3 regions of the Shewanella sp. AC91-MNA-CIBAN-0169 genome follow, and region 2 is predicted to be linked to each of the others. Evidence: predicted binding sites of a transcription regulator. Region 2 holds the regulator's gene; each other region holds the start of a gene.
The links. Region 2 encodes MetJ, which represses methionine synthesis genes. Its sites were predicted from a motif close to TAGACGTCTAGACGTCTA; they were not measured.

Region 1 (5,436 bases), on a different contig from region 2:
TTAACTTTAGCCAGTTAGTCCAACATGTGGCTAAAACACGTCCATTAGGCGCAGGTGCAATTATTGGTTCTGGTACTATTTCTAATTACGATCGCAGTGCTGGTTCAAGTTGTTTAGCTGAAAAACGCATGCTTGAAATCATTGCCGACGGTAAAGCATCAACACCCTTTATGCATTTTGGTGACACTGTTCGCATTGAAATGTTTGATGATAACGGTGTGAGTATCTTTGGTTCTATCGATCAAAAAGTGGTTGAATACAAAGCTTAAGATTATGAAAGCGATATAAATCGAAATATAAAGGCAATAGCGATTAATCGTTATTGCCTTTTTGTTAGGCAGATTAAAATAAAAATAAGGGAATTGACATGAAACTCTATGGCTACTGGCGTTCAAGTGCGGCATATCGCGTGCGTATTGCGTTAAATTTAAAGCAGTTAACGGCTGAACATATTTCAGTTCATTTGGTTAATAATGGTGGTGAGCAACATTCTGAGGCTTACCATCAACTCAACCCCTCGGATCTTGTGCCGACGTTTATCGACAATAATGAGTCAGGCGAGATTAACTTATCGCAATCGTTAGCCATTATAGAATACCTCGACGAAAAACACCCTCAGCAACCGTTACTTCCCAGCAATATTGAGCAGCGAGCTATTGTTCGCAGCATGGCTCAAGCCATAGCATGTGAAATTCATCCTTTAGATAATCTTCGAGTATTACAATATTTAGTTAACGAAATGGGTGTCTCAGAAGCTGATAAAATGCGTTGGTATCACCATTGGATACACCTTGGCTTTGCTGCTTTAGAACAGCAGTTAAGCCGATATTCTGGACGTTTCTGCTTTGGTGATACTCCTTCGCTGGCCGATATTTGTCTGATCCCGCAAGTGTATAATGCCAAGCGCTTTAATTTAGAGCTTGCTGCGTATCCTAATATTGTCAGAATTTGGGATGAGTGCCATAAGTTACCTGCATTTGCTGATGCCGCGCCAGAACAACAGCATGACGCGACGTAATCAAACCTTGTTTAATCAGCACCAGTTAAATCCGCCCCTGTTAAACCAAGTGGCCATTGATCAGTTGCAACATGGGCAGGCTAAGCCATTGTTTTTGTTGTGGCAGTGGTTACAACAAGATGAACTTAGAATGGCAGCCTTAATGACGTGTCAGAAAGTGATGCAACAACAAGGGATCACAGATTGGTTAATTAGTGCGGGTTTTATACGCAATTTGATCTGGGATAATTTGCACAGCATGACCTCACAGCCCTTAAACGACATTGATGTCATTTACTGGTGTGATAACAACCCATCTTCTGCAGAAGACCAGGCGATTGAAGCTTTACTCGTTAAGCAGATAGCTCTGCCATGGTCGGCGAAAAACCAAGCCAGAATGCATCTTAGAAATGGTGATATGCCCTATAGTTCTTGTGTTGATGCCATGTCATTTTGGCCAGAAAAACAAACGGCGATAGGGGTTAAATTAGTTCCCTCTGATGACCATACAACAGCTGAGTTTCAATTACACGTGACGAGTGTGTTTGGTTTAGGCTGTTTGTTTGACTTGTCATTAAGTCCAAACCCAAAGCGTGACAAAGCTATTTTTAACCATCGCGTGTCCCAAAAGGGATGGTTAATCCATTACTGCAAACTATCTGTAACAGATTAATCATCAATAATAATTCACCTGTTCAACCTCACAAAACCTAACTGTTAAATACCTCTTTCATCTCTTTACCGCCTCACTTTGTGATCTAAATCATGTGTCTGGGATCTAATTAGGTACCTCTATAGAGGTACTGCTGTTTTGTTGATCTGAATCAATGATGTTAACGATTAACTTCAGTAGGTTAACCGCAAATGTTAAGGATGCACAGAATTGCATCTAGTTGTCATTGCCAAGGAGTGTTAAAAAATGAATAAGAAAATTACCCTAAGTTTAGTTGCTGCTTCTTTATTAACTGCTGGTTTTTCATTTGGTGCTGCGGCCCATCAAGCAGGAGATATTATTGTTCGTGCTGGTGTGGCAATGGTTGCTCCAAATGAGTCAAGCCCTGTAGTCGCAAATATTGCTGAATTTAGCGTAGATAACGATGTCCAATTAGGGCTAAATTTTGGTTATATGCTAACTGATAATATCGGTATTGAATTATTAGCGGCATCGCCTTTTAGTCACGATGTGTCACTGGGTGAACTCGGTAAAATTGCTGACTCAAAGCAATTACCTCCAACACTGGTCGCACAATATTACTTTGGCGATTCACAGTCTGCTTTACGTCCTTATATTGGCTTAGGGGTTAATTTTACCAACTTTTATGACAGTGAATTTACTCAAGAGGCGAAAGATCTTGGCTTAGATAATTTGAGCCTATCGAACTCTTGGGGCGTGGCGGCTCAAGTTGGGCTTGATTATCAAATTGATAAGAAATGGTTGGTTAATGCGTCTGTTTGGTATGCTCAAATTGCAACGGATGTGAGCTTTGATATGGGGGCAGATCATGTTGTGGTTGATACAGACATTGATCCTTGGGTTTACATGATCAGCGTCGGTTATACTTATTAAGCTAGGGTAGAATACGTTAGCGAAAAACGAACATATGAAACAGGAACCTACGGGTTCCTGTTTTTGTTGATGGCACTTATGGAGACTTTTTACGCGGTTTCCAATGGCGAGTATTGTAAATGTACTCTGGTAATAAACGATTTATCCACGCGACAATGCGCCAGCGTTTAGTGACATACACTCGGCGTTTACCTTTTTGCAAGGCTGAGATGATTTGTGTAGCCACTTTATCGAGAGGCGACAACAGCAATTGTGTATTCAAATGAACGGCTTTATCAAATAACCCTAATTGAATATCACTAATGGTAATAGGCAGCTTTAATCGTTGTGCATGCATACTCAAGCCTTGCAGGTAATTTTCAGCAAAGGCTTTGGAGGCATGATAAGCCACATTAGGCCCTCCACGTTGACCGGCTATTGAGTTAATGGCGGCTAGTTGGCCGTAACCTTGCTCGCACATTAATTTAAAAATACAGTTATTTGCCGCAGCAAAGCCCATTACGTTAATATCGATAGTGTGCTTATCAATTGCCCAAGGCAGGGTAGAATCGTAATCATTAACACCGGTATTAACAATCACCAAATGGGCGCCATTATGTTTGCTCCAAGCGGCATTCAGCTGTGCTATTAGTGTGTCAGGTTGATTAATTACTAACGGATATACACTGACATCGCCAGGCAGACTTTGACTAAACTCGTTAAGTGATTCAGGGTCGTTAACAAAAAGCACCAGCGAAACTTGCTGTGCAGATAACTGTCTGGCTAAGGCTTGGCTCAGTTGAGAGCTGGCGCCAATAATCATCGCTGTCGCTGTAGACATGATTCATCTCATCAAAAATAATGACTCATAATAGAAATAACATCAGTTGATAACAAGTAAGAAAAAAATTCAACTTGAGACGTGTAGACTTCTAGCCATCCAGGTGTATGATGGTTATCTAACAGATTGACCGATATTAACGTTAGTAATAAGCCATTCTGTCGCGGTTTAGGCTAGGTGAGTAGGTTAGTTATGTTTGCAAACGACATTTGACAATCGATGATGACCGCTGTTTTTAGCGCTAAACTGAATGTTGAAACTGTGACATAACAGACATTAACGTTATTGTGAAAAGGCTGGTTGGTTAATCGAGCGCTGGTTAATCAAGTACATGTGTTTAATTAATCTAAAGGTGAGACGTATGCCGGTTCGAATTCCAGATAACCTGCCTGCAGCAAGTATTTTAGAGTCAGAAAATATCTTTGTGATGTCTGAAACCCGAGCTGCTAATCAGGACATTCGTCCAATGCGGGTATTAATCTTGAATCTAATGCCTAATAAAATCGAAACTGAAACCCAGTTATTGCGATTACTGGGCAATACGCCCTTGCAAGTTGGGGTCGATTTATTACGCATTCATGATAAGGAATCTAAGCATACATCAGTGGATCACATGAATACTTTTTATCGTGATTTTGAAGACATTAGAAATAACAATTACGATGGTTTGATTATTACAGGTGCACCGTTAGGAAAAATTGATTTTAAAGATGTGGTGTATTGGGACCACATTCGCGAAATTATTGACTGGTCACAACAACATGTCACTTCAGTACTGTTTTTGTGTTGGGCAGCTCATGCTGGTTTGTATCATCTTTATGATTTACATCGTCAGTTATTAGCGAATAAACGTTCAGGTGTATTTAATCATCGAAGAACCAGCGACCCACACCCACTATTGCGCGGTTTTGATGATGAGTTTTTTGCACCGCACTCACGATTTGCTGAAATGGATATTGAACAAATTCGTCAACATCCAGATTTAGAAGTGTTGGCTGAATCAGACGAGGCTGGCGCGTATATTGTACTCAGTCGTGATAATCATAATGTGTTTGTTATGGGCCACCCTGAATATCAAAAAGACACCTTGAATGAAGAATATGTGCGCGATGTTGGCGAAGGCCTCAAGCCAGATATTCCGCAAAACTATTACCGACAAGATGACCCAACACAAGATACTATTGTTCGTTGGCATAGTCATGGCAGCTTGTTAGTCAGTAATTGGCTTAATTATTATGTTTACCAGTTAACGCCATATGACTTGTCTGACATGAATGCGAAAACACCATGGGAAAGTAAAAAGTAAACTTGAATATAGTTATACCGGCGTTTTAACGTTGACTTCGTTTCGATAAAAGCTATTGTTAAACTTAGATGTTTTTATTGTAAGGTCGAGGTTAAATGGTTAAAACCAAGTTGATGATATTATTGGTGTGTGCAGTAAGCTGGCCGCTAACTACTTGGGGGGCCGGTGACATTTTTAGTGACGCTAATGGCACTATTATGAATGGCGCCAATGTTAGCAACAATACTGTTAGCAACAATACCGTTAGCACAGAAATTACTGATAGCACAAAAATTACTGATATCAAACAACAGTTAGCCACATTAAGCTCATCACAACAACGCATTGACTTTTTACAACAACAGCTACCACAAAGTGCTCAATGGCCGATTGAACAGCAAGGCCAGTTATTGCATTTACTGGCAATAGAGCAAGAAGTTAACAGTGATCTTGTTGCTGCAATTAACAGCTATAGCCATGCCATTAAATTACTTACACCACATCCTCTTAGCAAAGAACTGGTCAAAAGCTATCTCGAACGCTCATTCATACTTTACCTTCAAACTAACGACACCCAAATTTATTGCCCAGATCGTGAAGTGGCGATTACATTAGCCCGTCAGCTTGGAAACGTTGATATCTTGGCCGAAGTGTTAGCGCAAAGTGCGTATTGCCATAATAAACCAAGTGATTTTGGCGAAGGTCTCAAAAGGTTAAATGAAGCTTTAGCGTTAGCACAACAGCATCAATTAGGACTGAGTCGTCAA
Region 2 (5,436 bases):
CGGTTCGTTACCCGATATCGATACACAAAAGTTGTTAATACTGTTTTTTTTACCACGCATCACTGTGCGGTCAGGTAGTTTTTGCTCTAACTCCCAAGTCCAATGTGAAGATTTCATAAACTCTTCAGCATGTTCTTTATGGCAGGTTAAGCATTGTGTCGTCACTTCAGGGCCATTAGCAAAAGGCCCTTTCAGCGCCTCTTTATGGTTAAAGGCAGCCTGTGCGCTACTGCTTAATAACAGTAATACAGCCAGTGCTGATAATAGTTTCATGATATTTGTCCTTACCCCTGAGCTTGTGCTCAGGGGGGCCAAGTTAGAAGGTTAAGTTAGCGTTAGAAGTTAACGGTCAGTGAGGCATTGACGTCATAGGCGGTGTCAACAACGGGCAACATTGAGTACGCGCTACCGGCAATCACATCGTCAACCTTCATCGGTGCACCTACTGGTGAGCCACTTCCGGTATATTCATAGTCGTAATACAAACCGGCTAACTTGATAAACATTTTTGGATTAATATCAAAGATATAATAAGCTTCGGCAACGTGGCCACGAGTGGCTAACTTACTGCCGATTGGGTCGTCTTGTGCTTGGGTGAAGGGACTCCAGTATTTAGAACCGTAGTTATATTCCAAACCGAATTTGCCGTATGGTGCAGGAATTTGCATGCCCACATAAATGCCGTAACCATCTTTGGTGTCGCTATCAACGGTTTCTTTTGGCACCATAATGATTTCAGTACCAGTGCTGTTCAACTCTGCTTCAAATACTGCATCGCTTAACATGCCACCGAACAAACCAGCATTGCCGTTGGGTTCAGCACGAGTCCATCCTAATGAGGCAAACATTTTCAGGTCGTCATCGGTTTCATAGGCATAACCTAGGCCACCTAAGTACATATCACCAATGACACCGCTTGGTTGTACGCGGGTGACGAAGTTAAAGTTGTCGAATTTTTGCATGTCTTGATACATGGTTGGGGCAAAGATACCCGCCAGTTGAGTAGGGAATGCCATGGTGCCCGTAAAGCCATCATTGACATCTTTAGCACCGAATAAAGTGAACTGTAAGAAATGGTTACCGTCATTAATCACGTCGATATTAAACCCGCCGAGGTGGGTATCTTTAGTGATGATGTCACCAAACAATTCGCCATTGCCGTACTGTGATTCAAAGCCTTGGCCATAGCAAAAACGCACTGTTTGACCTTCAATACCGGTGATATCACCCAAGTTGTAACCTAAGGTAAGACCATCGAAGTTGAAATTGACTAAGTGACCTGATGGCGTGCCGCCTCTGAGTTCATTTTCACGATAATGATTTGGTGGACCGTACGTTGAAGGACGACGTCCAATAGAAAGGTAAGTGCCACTGCCGTTAATGTCTTTCCAATTAAAATAGGCGCGCTCTACTTTTAACTCATCACCACTGGTGCTACCGCTACTGGTGCCATCCATGGTGAATGAGTTCCATGAGTCGAATACTTTAACCCCAGCAGAGTCTCCCCAGCTCTTAAACATGGTTAAACGTCCTGCAAAGCTGACGTTATCCCACACTTTAGCATCAATATTTAGGCGTAAGCGCGTGGTATAAAATATATCGTTATCAATGTCCTGTTGGGTTTTTTGGCCCAACAGCATTGGCATAACGCCTTGCAGCATACCGCTTTGAAACGCGCTGGCTAAATCAGGGTTTGCCATCATCATTTGGCCTAACGGTGAGGTAGCGCTATTTGGATCGCCAAATACTCCTGACATGGCTTTAGCGCCAAAGTCAGAAAAGTTAACGTTCATGGCTGGGTTCCAAGTGACGTTTTGATAATGTAATGAATGTGCTTTGGTTCTAAAATCACCCGTAATGGCTATTCTGTCTAAGGCTGTGTGACGCTCGGTTTTGTCAACTCGTGAATTTAAGTAATCAAGATCTTCATTAATAGTAGCGAGTTGTTGTTTAAGATCGGCAATCTTTTGTGCATCGGTATCTGCTGCTAGGCTTGCGCCGCTCATAAAGAGCGCGTTAGCCACTAATATTGAGATGAGAGTTCTCATGGTCTTTCTCCCCTTTATTTGCCAAATAACACGGTCAATTTGGCAAATTTTTTGTGTCAGGATCCCTGAGGCTAAGCCTCACAGTTTTTTCGTTTGGTTTATTGGCTGATGTTTCGTTTAGAACGAAAATAGACTCAGCATTGATGATTTAGCCGCAAGTAGCTGGTTGGTCTGAATCGGCGGCGTGGTCATATAAAAACTGTTGAATATCTTTTATGTCTTTTTCTGATAAGGCTTCAAAAACGGCAGGTTTAGCTTTGTGCTTATCACGAGTAAAGAAACGATCCCATTGGCTCATGGTTTTGGTCATTGGGGTGAGTTCAGGGCCTTCACTGTTAGCGCTGTGGCAGGCTTTACATTCTTTTTTGTACAGGTGCTTACCTTTTTTAGGATTACCACCATCTGCAGCCATCACTTGGGTGCCAAGTGATAATGCCATAGCAACTGCGATACCAACTTTAATGTAAGTGTTCATCATTTTGTCCTCTGTCGGGCTTATTAGGGTTGTGCATTAACAGCATTTAATTATTTCTTTGCTGTAAACAATGTTACCTAAAAGTGAGTAGTGTTAATTTGAAGTAGATCATATCCATGAGAAAAATCTAATTGAAAAAAAGTTAATTGAAAGAAATCTAATGGACTAGTGTGATGTGGATCTATTGCGTAAAGATGATGAGTTTGTTAGGGGAGATAAAAGAGATTTTTTTGATTCTTATTATGGGTATTTTTAGTTGAGAAATAGACTTTTGATAAGCAGGTTTTTACTAAATAGAGGGATTATTAATCATCATTTGAGATCAAGCCCATTGATGGCTGGTTTTGTTTACAGGTGCAGAATAGCTGATTAGCTCATTAACGTGTTGGTCGACATAATCACTAATACAGTGGCACTAATACTACATAACACTAAGGTGACTATGCGGGTTTTATCTTTATCAACGCGGCCAATTAATCTACCTGAGACAAGATAACCAGCAACGACTGAAGGCAATAATAGCAGTGATAGCCATAAATGCTTCACTTCAACTAAGCCGACGATGGTTAGAATAGCTAAGGCAATTAATGAGCTAAACACGAAAAAGGCAGATAATGCCGCTCTAAACTGACTTGGGTCTTGGCCTGCAAGCAAAATGGCCATTGGTGGACCACCGATAGCAGCGATATTGCCAAATATGCCTGAAAATACCCCAGCGATAAATAAACTGAGGCGATTAATGGGGGCGGTAAAGCGAAAAATGCTAAGAATAACAGCAATAAACACAATGCCTGCAATCACTAAGCCTAGTATGGCTTGTGGGGCAAACAGCAATAATCCAGCGCCTAAAAACCCCCCAGGGATCCGCCCGAGTAAGGCATATTGCAAACCATTAAATTGTAGGTGACCGCGTTCTCTAAATAAGGTCATTGCAGAAATGGCAAAGCCCATAACAATAATAGGAACAGGAACTAATTGAGGATTAACAATATACAGTAGCGGGCTTGCAACAACGGCTAACCCAAAGCCAATTAAGCTTTGGGTTAGCGCGCCAAAAAACACGATAATCGATGCCAGTATCAAGGTCGTTGGATCGATAAATGACATCATAAGTTCTCTTTAAAAACATGACGACTTCTTATTAGGGTCGTTTCAAAGTCTGTGAGGTATTGACTAATCAGTGAATTATTCGAGCTCTTCCCACTCGATACCCATATCATCCATTAACTTTTTCGCTTCACTTGGAATGCTATCAGGCTGATCTTTTGATAGATCACCGTCATAAGGTAATGGTTGACCTGTGTACGCATGCAAAAATGCTTCGCATAGCAGTTCACTGTTAGTTGCATGGCGCAGATTATTTATCTGGCGACGCGTCCGCTCATCCGTCAGTACTTTTAATACTTTTAAAGGGATAGAAACCGTAATTTTTTTTACTTGTTCATTTTTTTTGCCGTGCTCGGCATATGGGCTGATATATTCGCCATTCCACTCAGTCATTAACTTACCCTTAACGATAAATACGCTGCAGATTTTAAACCGTTACAATCTCTAGTCAAATTATTGCTACTATTTAATCCCGATTGCAAATAGATTTCTTGATGTTTAGACGTCTAAACGTCTATTTAAGTTGACGGATGGGGATCTCTTAGGTAAATTTGGACGTCTAGACATCTCTTTGTGTGTTTGTGAAATTTTAGGAGTCACCATGACTAAGCATCAAAACGCCACATTGGCCGTTCGCCAAGGTATTGAAACAGACACACAACATGGTGCTATCGTGCCACCGATTTATTTATCGACCAATTATTCATTCGATGGCCACAATAATCCGCGCGAGTTTGATTACAGTCGTTCGGGTAATCCTACTCGATGTATTTTAGGTGACGCACTCGCCAAACTCGAGCAAGGTGCTACCGGCGTGGTGACATGTACCGGCATGGCGGCGATTACATTGGTGACTAGCTTACTTGGCCCAGAGGATTTATTGGTTGTGCCGCACGATTGTTATGGTGGCAGTTACCGCTTATTTACTAACTTGGCCAAAAAAGGCCAATTTAAGTTATTGGTTGTTGATCAAACTGATGCGCAAGCGCTGAGCAAAGCGATAGCTCAAAAACCGAAAATGGTGTGGTTAGAAACGCCATCGAATCCTTTATTGCGGGTGGTAGACATTAATGCCATTAGTATCGCTTGCCATGACGTTGGCGCGCTAGTGACAGTCGATAACACCTTTTTATCACCAATATTACAGCAGCCATTATTATTAGGTGCAGACATTGTTATTCACTCAACCACCAAATACATCAATGGTCATAGCGATGTGGTCGGTGGAGCGGTAGTGGCTAAAGATCCTCAAGTGGGTGAGTTGTTACATTGGTGGTCAAATACTCTTGGGCTTACGGGTTCAGCATTTGACAGTTATTTAACCCTCCGAGGCTTACGTACTTTAGCGGTACGAATTCGTGAGCATCAACGTAATGCACAAAAGATTGTTGAGTTACTCAGCGCCAGTGATGTGGTGGCCAAGGTGTATTATCCGGGTTTAAAAGACCATCTAGGTCACGAAATTGCGGCAAAACAACAACAAGGCTTTGGTGCTATGTTAAGTTTTGAGTTAATTGGCGGCGAAGCGGAAGTGGTGGCATTTTTAAAGGCGCTGTCGTTGTTTAGTATTGCCGAAAGTTTAGGCGGAGTGGAAAGTTTAGTCGCCGTTCCGGCCACCATGACCCATAGAGCAATGGACCCACAAGCAAGGCAAGAGGCTGGTATTAAAGAGACTTTATTGAGACTATCTGTCGGTATTGAAGATGCAGATGACCTCTTGGCCGATATTCAAGCAGGCCTAGCAGCTGTTGCCGCGATAAAATCAGCTTAATTCGAGTTTAAGTTAGCTGTGGTTTCGACCAAATT
Region 3 (5,436 bases), on a different contig from region 2:
GTCCAACGCGGGAAGTTAGCATCATTAATTGCTGCCACCATGTCGCGTTGTGATGAATCAGGATCTATCCCTTTTAGTATATCTGCTTGTTCGCCGGTTAAATTTACCACGCCTTGCTGTGATTTAAAGTGGAACTTAACCCAAAAACGTTCACCCTTAGCATTCCAAAACGAGAACGTGTGCGAACCATAACCATGCATTTGTCTGTAGTTAGCCGGAATACCACGGTCTGACATTAATATGGTCACCTGATGCATCGACTCTGGATTGAGCGCCCAAAAGTCCCACATTGCTTGGGGATCTTTTAAATTAGTTTGTGGGTGACGTTTCTGAGTGTGAATAAAGTCAGGGAATTTAATACCGTCACGAATAAAGAATGTCGGGGTATTATTACCGACAATATCGTGGTTACCACGAGCAGTATAAAAACGTAGTCCAAAACCGCGTGGATCACGCTCTGCATCTGCTGACCCCATTTCTCCGCCTACCGTAGAGAAGCGCATAAATGTTTCAGTCTGCTTGCCGACACCATTAAAATGATCCGCTATGGTAAATTCACTTAAATCTTTAGTTAATGTAAACGTCCCATATACACCAGTCCCTTTAGCATGTACCACACGCTCAGGAATACGTTCACGGTTAAAATGAGCCAGCTTCTCTATTAAATGCCAATCTTGTAAAAGCAGTGGACCACGTTCACCAGCCGAGATTGAATTTTGATCATCTGCTACCGGGGCGCCATTTTGGCTGGTTAAATAATTACCTTGATTCATTTTTTTGCTCCTATGTGCGGTCTACTAACCACTGCTCAATTAAGTCATAAACTGTTGCCATGATGATTTTCCTCACTCAACTCATCATTCGATGGACACATAATAGAAGCACTTCATAATTACATAAAACGATTAAAATAGATTATTGCAAACTAAAAAAACGATTATGTAATTTATTAAGGATAGGAAAAACAGATTAAAACTAAAATGCAGGCAATAAAAAAGCCAAACTGATTATTTGGCTTTATCGAGACACAATGTGACTATTCAGTGGGTGGAGTAGGCTCACGGTATAACTTCACTAAATAATAGAGATCAATTAATACAATAAAAAAGTTAACCAGCGCCACAGGGATCGCATCAATCGCGAGGCCATAAGCCACAAACAACCCTGCACCAATTAAGTTCCACCAGCGTAGTTTTTTAATGTCTGACATCATCAGCGAAATAGCCACAACGACAGAGGCTAAATATCCTACCCATTCCCAGATGTTAATACTGTCCATGGATTTTCCTTATATTAATATGCCTACACCAATGCAAGCGAGTAACAACATTAAGCTAACGTGAGTCAGTGAAAAAACGTTATTGCTTAACGCACTTATTGGCACACTTGATAGACTAAATAAGCAAAGCACCTTATAAAAAAATACACTATTAACAAGGTTAAAACCTTGATCTATCGATGATTATAAGGCCTATCGATTTATAGTATCTATAATAGCTTATCGCTCTACAACCGCTGCCGTCATTCGTGAAATACAACAAAGTTCACCCGCACTGTTACGAATAAGGACTTCCCAAACCGAACTGCGTTTACCTAAATGCACAGGTTTAGCTGTTGCCGTTAACTCACCATTACGTGACGCTTTTAAATGATTGGCGTTGATTTCTTGGCCGACACAATAATAACGGGTAAAGTCGACCACAAAGTTGGCGGCATAACTGGCTACTGTTTCTGCTAGTGCGACGTTCGCACCACCATGAACAATCCCTAATGGATTATGTATTGCTGGATTGGCTGGCATAGTGGCAACCATATAATCGTCGCCGATTTCAGTAATTTTAATGCCCAATGTTTGCATTAAGGTGCCCTTTCCCTGCATCCCTGCATCTAAACGAGCACAATCTTCTAAAGTGACAGTGTTAAACCAAATACTCATTCTTAATATCCATCATTATTATTATTAGAAAACTCAGTGTACTGATTAGCTTACCTTTTTGAAAGAAAAACGCGATCAATAACATTAACCCATTAAAAAGGAGCCTAAGCTCCTTTTATAGTTATTCAATAAATCTATATGTACGTTAACTCACTAATTCGCAATGGCTTTGGTAGGTCTGTGCCCAACGCAATAACTCAACTCGGTTACGAGACTCCGTTTTACGGAAAATAGATGAGATATGCGCTTTTACAGTATGTTCACTAATACACAAACGCTGGGCAATTTCTTTATTACGCGCACCGCTAGAAACAAGCTGAATAATGGTTCTTTCTCGACTGGTTAATCTTTGGAGGATGGCCACGGTATCGGCAGGGATTTCAACGTTGGTATCGAGTTGCTGGACTAAACGTCTAAAAATCTTACTGATCAGTGGACGGTCGTACCACAATTCATCAGAAACCATTTTACGCAGACCCGTCAGCATTAAGTCCATGCGTTGATCACTGTATAACAAACCCCTTACGCCTAAGAGTAATGCTGACTCTTGATCAAGTGATCCACGTTCAACTTGGTACAATGCTACAGGGACATGCTCCACTAAACGCGATACCAGTAACGGGATGCCCTTACTGTCTAAGGCCGCACCTTTTTGTGAAACAAGATAAAAGTTGTTGGATTTTTTTTCTAACTCAAGCTCAGCCGCATGTTTTACAATTCGAGTTTTCAACCCGATAGATTCTGCCAAAATAGCTAAATGGCAAGGTGCTGCGATTTGGTGCAAAAACACCAACTCATCAATATTTGAACTCATCACTCTTCTCCCTGAAAAGTACATTATTGCTCAACATACCTTGAGCACATCCTGAGGCTATATACTATACGTAAATGAAATACGTTTACTAGCCTTCAAAACTAGGCTGAGCAGATAGTTTACTTTTTGTCGTTATATTAGAGCATGTTCTTTCTTCATTCGTTAATCGCGTTACGAGATAAATCGACTCACCAAAAAAGTGGCTATTAGGTTAAGTCGGTCATTATCAATCACGATTCTTATAATAAAAAACCTTCCTATACAGCAAGCATAGTAAAAATTTGTTAGTTGATATGACTATTATGTAAGTCTAAAGTATGAATAGTAAATTTGACTGACTTTGCGTAGACTTTATCATTAACCCAAGACTGATAAGCTCATACTTTCAATTCGCTCAACATCATCAATCTCTCATCAATGCTAGCAGCCAAATTTACTCATTTTATGACAAAATAAGCTAACTAAATAAGTTAAGCGAGCCTTATGATAAAGACTGCTGGTTAAGCGCCATTTTGGTCGCTATTTGTTTATTATGAAGAGACGATAACAACAGTAAGCCACATACCCCACCAATTAATGCTAAAAACATGTCAGATTGAGTATCCCAAACATATCCTTGAGTGCCTAAAAATGCCTCGGCATTTTCACCGGTAGCAATGGCAACCCACCATTCAACTAATTCGTAAAAAGCTGAAAACGCCAACACAAAACATACTGCTAAAAACTGACACCAAGCACCTATTTGCATGACATGTTTACGAATAAATATTTCGCGAGCTAATATTACCGGAATAAAACCCTGAGCAAAATGGCCGACTTTATCGTAATTATTGCGCTCGCCGCCCATCACTTGCGCTAGCCAGTCAAATAACGGCACTTCAGCATAGGTATAACGTGCACCGACAAATAACACACAGCAATGTACTAAAATAAGTGCATAAGCTAACGTAGTCAGAGGAAAGCTTTTACGACTAAAAAATAAAATAGGTAATGCGATTAACGCAGGTATAGCTTCTAACCACCAAGTGAACATATCTTTAGGTGCGCTAACTGACCACAACAGTACTAATAGATAAATCCCTATCCATATAACCTTACTCTTCATCTTAATTCTCTCCATGAGATATTGTTCTCAAATTAGAATATAAACTTTAGCCATCTAGCCCTCTACAAGCGCTTAAAAAAGTGCTACTTTGATAATGCGCCGGAAGTCCGCATTTATATCATAACTATTAGTATAAGCATTAGTATAACCATTAGCTTAAGCACCATTTAATGATAAGAGGGTACCCATATCATGGCGAAACACTCGCTTGACAAGGATAAGATCAAAATCCTGCTGTTGGAGGGCGTCCACCAAACTGCGGTCGATGTACTAGAACGTGCAGGTTATACCAACATTGAATACCATAAAGCCTCGTTAGGCGAAGAGGCTTTGATTGCATCAATTAAAGATGCTCACTTTGTTGGATTACGCTCCCGCACCCAGCTTACTGCGGAAGTATTGCACCGTGCAGAAAAGTTGGTTGCGATTGGTTGTTTTTGTATTGGCACCAACCAAGTCGATTTAGCCACGGCCGAGAAACTGGGTATTCCTGTTTTCAACGCCCCTTTCTCCAACACCCGCAGTGTTGCTGAATTGGTGATTGGTGAAATCATCATGCTGATGCGTGGCATTCCACAGCGCAATGCCATGTCACATCGTGGCGGTTGGTTGAAGAGTGCTAATGGCAGTGTTGAAGTCCGTGGTAAAACCTTAGGTGTGATTGGTTATGGCCATATTGGTACTCAACTGGGTATTTTGGCTGAAACCTTGGGCATGAGAGTGATTTTCTTTGATATTGAAGATAAGTTACCGCTAGGCAATGCCTCTCAAGTTCACTCTATGGACAAGTTATTGGCCCAAGCAGACGTTGTTAGCCTGCATGTACCAGAAACACCGCAAACTAAAGACATGTTCGCTAAAGCTGAATTTGCTCAAATGCGTCAAGGCAGTTTCTTTATCAATGCCTCTCGCGGAACTGTTGTTGATATCGAAGACTTAGCCGATGCCCTGAAGTCAGAACATCTTGCGGGTGCTGCGATTGACGTATTCCCGGTAGAACCTAAGTCGAATGATGATGAATTCATCTCTCCACTGCGTGGCTTAGACAATGTATTACTCACACCGCATATTGGTGGTAGTACTGCTGAAGCACAGGAGAATATCGGCGTAGAAGTGGCTGGCAAACTGGTGAAATACTCAGATAACGGTTCTACCCTGTCTGCGGTCAATTTCCCTGAAGTGTCTTTAGCGCAACATAGCGGTACCTCACGCTTATTGCACATTCATCAAAACCGTCCTGGTGTATTGATTAAAATTAACCAAGCGTTTTCTGAAAAAGGCATTAACATTGCTGCTCAGTACTTACAAACCACTGCTGAAATTGGTTACGTGGTAATGGAAGTCGATTCTGATCAAGCTGAAGAAGCATTGGTTGAATTAAAGTCTATTGAAGGCACTATCCGTGCGCGGGTATTGTTTTAAACTGACTTTTATAAGCAATTAACTTGAGTTAATTGTCTTCCTAAAAAGCTACCTTGTGCACAAGGTAGCTTTTTTATTGGCTTTAAAACCATAGCCCCCTGTTGAGCATTCTATTAATCCGTTACACTCCAACCATACCGTCTTATTCACACGTTAGGG

Region 1: a site for MetJ is predicted at 3,469-3,486, ahead of metA (homoserine O-acetyltransferase MetA). Genes of this name have one in related genera too.
Region 3: a site for MetJ is predicted at 3,903-3,920, ahead of serA (phosphoglycerate dehydrogenase). Genes of this name have one in related genera too.

What each region holds. Positions count from the first base shown of each region.
Region 1 covers NZ_JBEOPM010000009.1:40,971-46,406, reverse strand. Annotated here, with positions in the region: gene AAEY98_RS09760 (fumarylacetoacetate hydrolase family protein) at 1-269, shown strand, start outside; gene maiA (maleylacetoacetate isomerase) at 368-1,018, shown strand; gene AAEY98_RS09750 (nucleotidyltransferase family protein) at 1,005-1,670, shown strand; gene ompW (outer membrane protein OmpW) at 1,917-2,564, shown strand; gene AAEY98_RS09740 (SDR family NAD(P)-dependent oxidoreductase) at 2,641-3,384, opposite strand; gene metA (homoserine O-acetyltransferase MetA) at 3,746-4,690, shown strand; gene AAEY98_RS09730 (diguanylate cyclase) at 4,786-5,436, shown strand, end outside.
Region 2 covers NZ_JBEOPM010000013.1:89,063-94,498, reverse strand. Annotated here, with positions in the region: gene AAEY98_RS12690 (tetrathionate reductase family octaheme c-type cytochrome) at 1-273, opposite strand, end outside; gene AAEY98_RS12685 (DUF3373 domain-containing protein) at 336-2,048, opposite strand; gene AAEY98_RS12680 (c-type cytochrome) at 2,197-2,526, opposite strand; gene AAEY98_RS12675 (sulfite exporter TauE/SafE family protein) at 2,893-3,633, opposite strand; gene metJ (met regulon transcriptional regulator MetJ) at 3,709-4,023, opposite strand; gene metB (cystathionine gamma-synthase) at 4,232-5,401, shown strand.
Region 3 covers NZ_JBEOPM010000008.1:62,406-67,841, forward strand. Annotated here, with positions in the region: gene katB (catalase KatB) at 1-773, opposite strand, end outside; gene AAEY98_RS09130 (YgjV family protein) at 1,037-1,279, opposite strand; gene AAEY98_RS09135 (PaaI family thioesterase) at 1,499-1,936, opposite strand; gene AAEY98_RS09140 (helix-turn-helix transcriptional regulator) at 2,082-2,750, opposite strand; gene AAEY98_RS09145 (DUF2238 domain-containing protein) at 3,232-3,855, opposite strand; gene serA (phosphoglycerate dehydrogenase) at 4,048-5,277, shown strand.